Linked DNA regions of Casimicrobium huifangae. The protein of the gene in region 1 interacts with the protein of each later gene in a pairwise test. Links are inferred from orthologs where the notes say so. Each region holds a gene or a part of one and is shown in the gene's direction. Other genes may lie near its edges.

The links. Proteins that work in one complex are often made in the same cells at the same time.
Region 2: the proteins of rplL (region 1) and trhO interact in binary tests that used the Escherichia coli proteins (3 or more experiments, as listed by UniProt). The link is inferred for Casimicrobium huifangae from one-to-one orthologs.

The regions. Positions count from the first base shown.
Region 1 is NZ_CP041352.1:1,003,499-1,006,467, forward strand. It holds rplL (50S ribosomal protein L7/L12), read left to right. Parts: upstream 1-1,280; coding sequence 1,281-1,658; downstream 1,659-2,969. Other genes in the region: rplA (50S ribosomal protein L1), read left to right, coding at 1-460; rplJ (50S ribosomal protein L10), read left to right, coding at 732-1,244; rpoB (DNA-directed RNA polymerase subunit beta), read left to right, coding at 1,856-2,969. UniProt on the Escherichia coli protein: The binding site for several of the GTPase factors involved in protein synthesis (IF-2, EF-Tu, EF-G and RF3). Is thus essential for accurate translation.
Region 2 is NZ_CP041352.1:2,140,850-2,146,444, reverse strand. Bases 348-3,178 are described here. They hold trhO (oxygen-dependent tRNA uridine(34) hydroxylase TrhO), read left to right. Parts: upstream 348-1,314; coding sequence 1,315-2,043; downstream 2,044-3,178. Other genes in these bases: FKL89_RS09755 (spermidine synthase), read right to left, coding at 2,066-3,178; FKL89_RS09765 (dienelactone hydrolase family protein), read right to left, coding at 525-1,223; FKL89_RS09770 (ketoacyl-ACP synthase III), read right to left, coding at 348-449. Also shown: more of FKL89_RS09770, read right to left, coding at 1-347; more of FKL89_RS09755, read right to left, coding at 3,179-4,117; protease HtpX, read right to left, coding at 4,307-5,173. UniProt on the Escherichia coli protein: Catalyzes oxygen-dependent 5-hydroxyuridine (ho5U) modification at position 34 in tRNAs, the first step in 5-carboxymethoxyuridine (cmo5U) biosynthesis.

The DNA.
Region 1 (2,969 bases):
CGAGGCCAAGGCAGCAGGTGCGGACGTCGTCGGCTTCGACGACCTGGCGGAGCGCGTCAAAGGCGGATTCATGGAGTTCGACGTCGTCATCGCGTCCCCGGACGCCATGCGTGTGGTCGGTACGCTCGGTCAGGTGCTCGGTCCGCGAGGCCTGATGCCGAACCCGAAGGTCGGGACGGTCAGCGCCGATGTCGCTGGCGCCGTCAAGAACGCCAAGGCCGGTCAGGTGCAGTACCGCACCGACAAGGCCGGTATCGTGCACGCCACGATCGGTCGCGCCTCGTTCGAAGTACCTGCGCTTGAAACAAACCTGCGTGCGCTCATGGAGGCACTGCAGAAAGCAAAGCCGGCATCATCAAAAGGCGTGTATCTGAAGAAAGTTAGCGTATCCAGCACGATGGGTTCAGGTGTCCGCGTGGACACCGGCGCCTTCGCCGTGGGTGCGCAGGCCGCGCAGTAGCGAGGTCAAAGATTGGTGGGTCGATGGTTGCCTTGCGGCAGGCCATCGAGCTATCCAAGACCGTTGGCGGGGTGTGCTGCGTTTTGCAGAACACCACTTAATCAGGACGAATCTACGGAAACGTCCTGGCCAACGCAGATGGCGGTCCCGCTGTACACAATTTGTGTGATGCCCGCGTAGTTGCGACGCATCACAGGGATTCGGTGCGGTAAGGTCGCTGAAACCCTCCCGGCGAGCCCAGACGGCTCTCCGGGGAAGACAGGAGATTAACTTGAGTCTGAATCGCACTGAAAAAGCCGCGGTCATCGACGAAGTCAAAGCGCAGGTAGTTAATGCGCAGACGCTCGTCGTCGCCGAGTATCGTGGCACGAAGGTCGCGGATATGACCAAACTGCGCAAGTCTGCGCGCGAGCAGGGGGTTTACCTGCACGTGTTGAAAAACACGCTCGCGCGTCGCGCCGTGGTTGGTACGCCGTTTGAGGTGGCTGCTGGCGAAATGGCCGGCCCGCTGATTTACGGTCTTTCCGTCGACGCCGTCGCCGCAGCGCGAGTTATCAGCGACTTCGCCAAGACCAACGACAAGATCGTGGTCAAGGCGGGCGCGTTTGATGGCAAGCTGCTCGACAAGGCTGGTGTCGCGTCCCTGGCATCGATCCCGAGCAAGGAAGTCCTGCTGGCACAGCTGGCTGGCCTCCTCAACTCGCCGGTTGCCCGCTTCGCACGCGTCCTCGCCGCCGTGGCCGAAAAGAAAGAAGCGCCCGCAGCTGAAGCTGCCGCCGCATAACTCATCCCCAAATATTTACTCAATCAGGAGCCAAACATGGCATTCAACAAAGACGACTTCCTCGCCGCACTCGACACGATGTCGGTGATGGATCTCAATGACCTGGTCAAGGCCATCGAAGAAAAATTCGGCGTTTCCGCTGCGGCGATGGCTGCTCCGGCTGCTGGTGGTGGCGGTGCCGCTGCTGCTGCCGTTGAAGAGAAGACCGAGTTCGACGTCGTGCTCAAGGAAACCGGCGCCAACAAGGTCGGCGTGATCAAGGCAGTTCGCGAAATCACCGGTCTGGGCCTCAAGGAAGCGAAAGACCTGGTCGACGGCGCACCGAAGACTGTCAAGGAAGCGATGCCGAAGGCCGATGCCGAAGCAGCGAAGAAGAAACTCGAAGACGCTGGTGCCAAGGCCGAAATCAAGTAATTTCGGATCGGTACCAAGGGCTGGTGGGGCTGCAAAGCCTCTCCGGCCCTTCGCCGTTTCTAGAGACTGCTGTCGCCTGACCTGCTTGTACACACACCAAGCGTTCATACGAGAGCCCTCTCGAGCTCCCGCAGCCACCCTTAGCCCCTGTCAGGCTTTGCCTGGTCGCGATTCCCGCTTCCACAGTTGAGGAACACATGACGTACGCCTTTGCCGAAAAGAAACGCATCCGCAAGAGCTTCGGTTCGCGCGCCCCGGTCCTGCCGGTGCCCTACCTGCTCCAAACCCAGCTTGTCTCCTACAACGAGTTTTTGCAAGTAGGCGTCAAGACGCAGGATCGCAAGAACGTCGGCCTGGAGTCCGCATTCACGTCGATCTTCCCGATCGCGAGTCACAACGGATTCGCGAAGCTGGAGTACGTGCACTACACGCTTGGCACGCCGCCGTTCGATGTCGTCGAGTGCCAGCAGCGTGGTTTGACCTTTGCCGCACCAGTTCGAGCCAAGGTGCGTCTGATCATTTACGATCGCGAGGCGGCGAAAGACACGGTCAAGGAAGTTAAGGAATCCGAGGTCTACATGGGCGAAATCCCGCTCATGACCGAAAACGGCTCGTTTGTCATCAACGGGACCGAGCGCGTGATTGTTTCCCAGCTGCACCGCTCGCCCGGCGTGTTCTTCGAGCATGACAAGGGCAAAACGCACAGTTCCGGCAAATTGCTGTTCTCCGCGCGCGTCATTCCGTATCGCGGCTCGTGGCTTGACTTCGAGTTCGATCCGAAGGATTACCTCTACTTCCGTATCGACCGCCGCCGCAAGATGCCGGTAACGATCTTGCTCAAGGCGCTTGGTCTGTCCGACGAGGAAATCCTGGCGCGCTACTTCAAGTTCGACGATATCTACTTCACGCCGAAGGGCAACGAGCTCGCGTTCGTGCCGGAACGTTTGAAAGGTGAAGTCGCCCGTTTCGACATTACTACGCCTGACGGCACCATCGTCGTGGCTAAGGACAAGCGCGTCACTGCCAAGCACGTGCGCGACCTGCAAAACTCGAAAGTCGAACGCTTGGGTCTGCCGACCGAAGAGGTGCTTGGTCGTATCGTCGCGGCCAATGTTATCGACAAGGAAACCGGCGAGGTTCTAGTCAAGGCTAACGAGGAGCTGACCGAGGAGTCTCTGAAGAAACTGGTCGAGGCCGGCGTTGACCACATCCGCACGCTTTACATCAATGAGCTGGATGAAGGTCCGTGGATCTCGATGACGCTCAAGACGGATGATGTCCCCGACAAGACGACAGCTCGTGTCGCAATCT
Region 2 (5,595 bases), 1.1 Mb from region 1 along the record:
CGATTTTCCCAGTCCATGTAGCGCGAGATCAGCTCGACCCCCACCACCAGCGCACGCTTGACCACGCCGGTGCGAATCATCGCGTTGGCGGTGGACCAGCTATACAGGAATGACGTACACGCCGTGTTGACGTCCATGGACGCGGCATTGCTGGCACCCAGCTTGTACTGCAGTCCCGACGCGGTGTTCGGCACCATCTCGTCGAAACTGCAGGACCCATAGACGATGAGGTCGATGTCGGACGCCTTGAGACCGGCACAGGCCAGCGCACGCATCGACGCTACGTAGGAAAGCTCGATGGCATTGACGTGCGAGATGCGCCGCTCCTTCATGCCGGTGCGTGACGTGATCCACTCGTCATCGGTCTCCAGAAAAGTTGCCAGATCAGCATTGCTGAGCACGGCCGGCGGCATGCATTTGCCCCAACCGGTAATGGCGGCGTAAGTCATCAAGTCTCCCCTGGATTGAGTCTTTTAGTTGGAGGTCCGGCAACTATTTTGCCGCCATTGTCGATTCGCTGCCCGTCAGCAGATCACGCCCGACAGAAATGACAACGAGCGGCCACGTGCAAGCGCCGCCGCCTTCTGGTTGTACATCGGACGCCCCCAGCAGTTGAAGCCGTGATCGACACCACCGTAGACATCGACCCGAACATCGTCGCGACCGGCGAACGCGCCTTTCACGGACTCAACAGCAGGCATAGGGATGTAGCCGTCCTTCTCTGCGAAATGCAGCAACATCGGCACCTTGATCGACGGCACGCGGTCGAGCATGTTGTGAATACCACCGCCGTAGTAGCAAACCGCCGCATCCACCGCGCCCTCAGCTGCGCAGACGAACGACAGGCGACCGCCCATGCAGAAGCCAAGGCTGGCGACGCGCCCGTTGCACGCCGGATGAGCGCGTAGCGCCGTCGCCGTCGCGACCAGATCTTTCGCGGCATTTGGCGCGTCGAGCGCCGTCATGTAGGCAAATGCCTTTGGCGTATCGACATCGTTGTAGCCCAGATCCACACGCGGCTGCTGGCGCCAGAACACGTCCGGCGCGAACACGGTGAAGCCATCCATGGCGTACTGGTCGGCAACTTCACGAATGTGCTCGTTGACGCCCCAGATTTCCTGGATGATGACGAGGCCGGGCCCCTTGCCTTTTGGTGGCGTCGACATATACGCGCCAAAACTGCCGCCGTCATGAGCCTTGATGTCGATCCACTGTCCGTTCATGCCGTTCTCCTGAGTGTTCTGCCGACGCTTTCCGTGGCATGTGATTCTGCCCGGCAATTATCACCCAACGCTGTCGCCCTAAAATTGCGTCATGTCGCAAATTCTGAACATCGCAACCTACCGTTTCGTCGGTATCGACGACCCGGCTGCGCTGAAGGCCACCTGGCTGCCCAAAGCCAAGACCCTCGGACTGAAGGGCACCATTCTGCTGGCGCACGAAGGGATCAATTTGTTCCTCGCGGGTGCCGAGACGGCAATCCGCAGCTTCATGGCATCCGTTGACGACGATTCGCGTTTTGCCAAGCTCGACCTCAAGGAAAGCTGGAGCGAAACCGTGCCGTTCAAGCGCATGAAAATCAAGCTGAAGCGCGAGATCGTGACCTTCCGCCAGGAAGGCGTCGATCCGGTCAATGCGCCTGCGCCTTTCATGCCACCGGCTGAGCTGAAGCGCCGGCTGGACGCAGGCGAGGCAATCGTGCTGCTGGACACCCGCAATGACGTGGAAGTAGCCAAGGGCACTTTTGACAACGCTGTGTTCTGGGGCAATCGCAACTTCACCGAGTTCGGCCACATGGCACGCGATCACATCAGCGAGCTGCAGGGCAAGACTGTTGTCAGCTTTTGCACCGGGGGCATCCGCTGCGAGAAGGCCGCGCCCTATCTGCGCGACCTGGGGGCGAGTGATGTGTACCAGCTGGAAGGTGGCATCCTGCGCTATTTCGAGCAAATTGGCCGCGACCATTATCACGGCGACTGCTTTGTGTTCGACGAGCGAGCGGCGCTGGATCCGGCGCTGGGAGCGACCGCCGGCGCGGACTGATGCCCGCCGGCCCGTCAGGCTGTCAGTGCTTCCACTTCACCACCGAAAGCAGGTTGTTGAAGTCGTCAGTCCATAGCGGAGCGCCGACACTGCGCTGAAGTGGCTTGCCAGCGTCACCGATGCCCTTGAGGGTGTCAGCGTTGCGGGCGAGCAGCACCCAGGTACTTGACGAATGCAGGGCGTTGTCAGTCTGGGCGGGGTCTTCAATGACCACGCCGGCCAGATTCTCCTTCGCGGCGATTTCAGCCAACACTGGCGGCAGGTCAAGAAAGCGGTTGGACACGTGGTAGGCGACGATACCACCGCTGGACACCTGGTTCATGAAGACGCGTACTGCCTCCTGTGTAATCAGGTGCATCGGAATCGAGTCGCCGGAAAACGCGTCAACAGCGAGCACAGTGAACTGGTTGCTGGCCTCGCGCTCGAGTGACAGCCTGGCGTCACCGAGAATGACGTCAACCTTGCCCTTGCTGTCAGTCAGATAGGTGAAGTGCTTGCGCGCTAGACGCTCGACTTCAGCGTTGATTTCGTAGATGCGGCAGACGTCGCCGGCACGGCACCAGGCGGCGACTGTGCCGACGCCGAGTCCGATCATGCCAATGCGCTGCGTGTTGAGGGTCAGAGGTGCGTTCTCCCGCTGCAGGTTGACGGCACGGCCGAAGCCGGAGGTTGGCGTGTAGTACGTGGTCGGCTCGCGACGCCACTTCTCGTGCGGATACTGCTCGCCGTGCAGGATCGCGCCGTGCACCAGGCGCACCAGATAGCCATCGCTGCCCGGCTCGTCGTAGGACTTCACTTTCAGTACGCCGTAAAAGTTGCGCGTCACTTCGACGGCGTTCTTGTGTTCCTCCCTGACATACCAGCCCGCTGTGCCGACCACGCCGATAGCCAGCGCTACAGCCACCCATTGCAGAAACGGATGTGCCGCCTGCGCGATGGGCACGAACAGCAACGCAGCAACGAGCAACGCAAGGGCTGTCTCAACGTAGGTGGCGAACAGCAACGGCGCCAGCACGCTGACCACCAGCGCTCCCAGCGCGCCGCCAATCGACACCAGCAAGTAGAAACGCGTGAGATGCTCCGGTGCAGGTTTCGCCAGCACCAGCTCGCCGTGGCAGACCATGCAGACGACGAACAGACCAACGCAGAACACGCTGGTCTGCACGACCAGATCGAACTGAAAGTCCTTGTTCAGCAGCAAAAAACACATGCCGGAAACGAGGACCAGAAACGGCCCCGCGTAACCAGCGCGCTTGTACCAGCCGGTGCCGTCAAAGGTGAGGATGAAGGTCAGCAGATAGAGCGTCAGCGGCAGTATCCACAGCAGCGGGACGCTGGCAACGTTCTGCGTGATGTGGTTTGACACTGCCAGCAGCAGCATGGAGCCGGCGGCCGACAGTGCGATCCAGCGCAATTGCTTTTTAAGCTCAGGCGAACCAATACTGTTCGCTTCACCGGTGCTCCCCGCCACAGCGACGCTTTCCCCTGCGGGTGACTGGGCGCGGCTGACGCGCCACGCCAGCGCGCCAAGCAGCAGCACAAACAGGGCAAACAGGGTCGACCAGCCCCACGCCTGCATGCGGGTGCCGACATACGGCTCAATCGCAACCGGATAGGCCACCAGTGCGGCCAGCGACGCCGCATTCGACAGCGCAAACAACCGGTACGGATCCTGCCCCGGACGAAGCCGTGCGAAGTAGCTCTGGATCAACGGGCTAGTGGTCGAAAGCAATACGTATGGCAACCCGATAGTCACCGACAGTAACAGCAGGATGCGCGAAATTGGTTCCTCGCCGCCAGCGGGCTTCCAGCTCTCGGGCGCCAGAATCGGCAGCGTCAGCAACGCGATCAGGGCGAAGACGATGTGCAGTTGCGGTTGCCGCTTCGCACCGAGCTTGCGCGGCGCAATGTCCGCGTAGGCGTAGCCCAGTAGCAACGCGCCCTGGAAAAACAGCATGCAGGTGGTCCACACCGCAGAGCTTCCACCAAACCAGGGCAGGATCTGCTTGGCAATGAGCGGTTGGACGAGAAAGAGCAAAAACGCCGACAGCGCGACAACCGCGTAGAAGTGCATGGGACCGGGAATTTCGGGTGAATGGACTGACCCGACGTGTGTTGCCGTGCAACGACGCCGCCAGGGCGCGCGCATTATCCCATCACGATCAACATCGGCAATACGGAGTGGGGAACTGTATCGACAGCAACGTCCAAATGAAAAAGGCCCCTTGCGGGGCCCTTGCTGGTTGCTCGACCAGCGAGAGTGTCAGCGACGCTCCTGCAGCGCGCGAATCCGGTCTTCGATCGGCGGATGGGTGGAGAACAGCGAACCCATGCCGCCACCGATGCCCATCGCCTTCACCGGTCCCGCGAGCTCGCCCGGCTGCAGGCCACCCAGACGCGCCAGCGCGTGTTGCATCGGTTGCGTCGTGCCCATCAGGTCGGCAGCGCCGGCATCGGCGCGGAATTCGCGCTGCCGCGAGAACCAGGCGACCACCATGTGCGCGACGAAGCCGAGCACCAGATCAAGGACAAATACCGAGATGGTGTAGCCGATGCCCACGCTGTCGCGATCATTGCGCAGGATGACACGATCAACAAAGTACCCGATGACGCGTGAGAGGAAGATCACAAACGTATTCATGACGCCCTGAATGAGTGTCATGGTGACCATGTCGCCATTGGTCACGTGGGCGATCTCGTGCCCGATCACTGCCTCCACTTCCTCGCGGTTCATGCTTTGCAGCAATCCGGTCGATACCGCCACCAGCGCTGAATTCTTGAACGCACCGGTGGCGAAAGCGTTGGGCTCGCCCTCATAAATGCCAACGTCGGGCATGCCGATGCCGGCTCTTTCCGAGAACCGGCGCACCGTCTGCACGATCCACTGATGGGTCGGATCCGGTGAATCGTTGATGATCTCAACACCCATCGTCCACTTGGCCACCATCTTGCTGATCAGCAACGAAAAGATGGCACCGGTGAAGCCCATCACCAGCGCAAAGCCGAGCAAGGCGCCCAGATTGAGTCCGCGCGGTCCGAGGAATTTGTTCAGGCCAAAAATACTCGACACCAGACCAAGCACCGCGACTACCGCGACATTGGTCAGGACGAAGAGAAGAATTCGTTTCATGCAAACTTCCTTGAAATAGCTAAGGACGATAAGGACAAGGGGGTAACGGAACAAACGACAGTCGGCGGGCCGGCCGCCCGGTCACCGCGTTGGCAGGCAACCCTGCTCACCGGCGATATGCGAACGATAACGCGAACTTCAATGCCACGGAAACCCGTAGCGAGGAGTTTGTTCTGGCAACAGGTGAATGTCCTGGCCATCACCTTTTTCCATGCATGCCCATTCGTAAAGGGCATTGACAATGAAAATGAATAAAGTCGACTTCATGCATTTTGTGCGTTCATTCGCTGCACAGCCCAGTCAGACAGGCGTTCCATGACCATCGTGCGTCGAAGCTGTTCCCTCTGCCGGCGACGCGGCGCGCCGTTATTGCCGGTTTTGGCTCCATTGGCTTGCGTAACTGCTTGTTTTTCGGCATAATT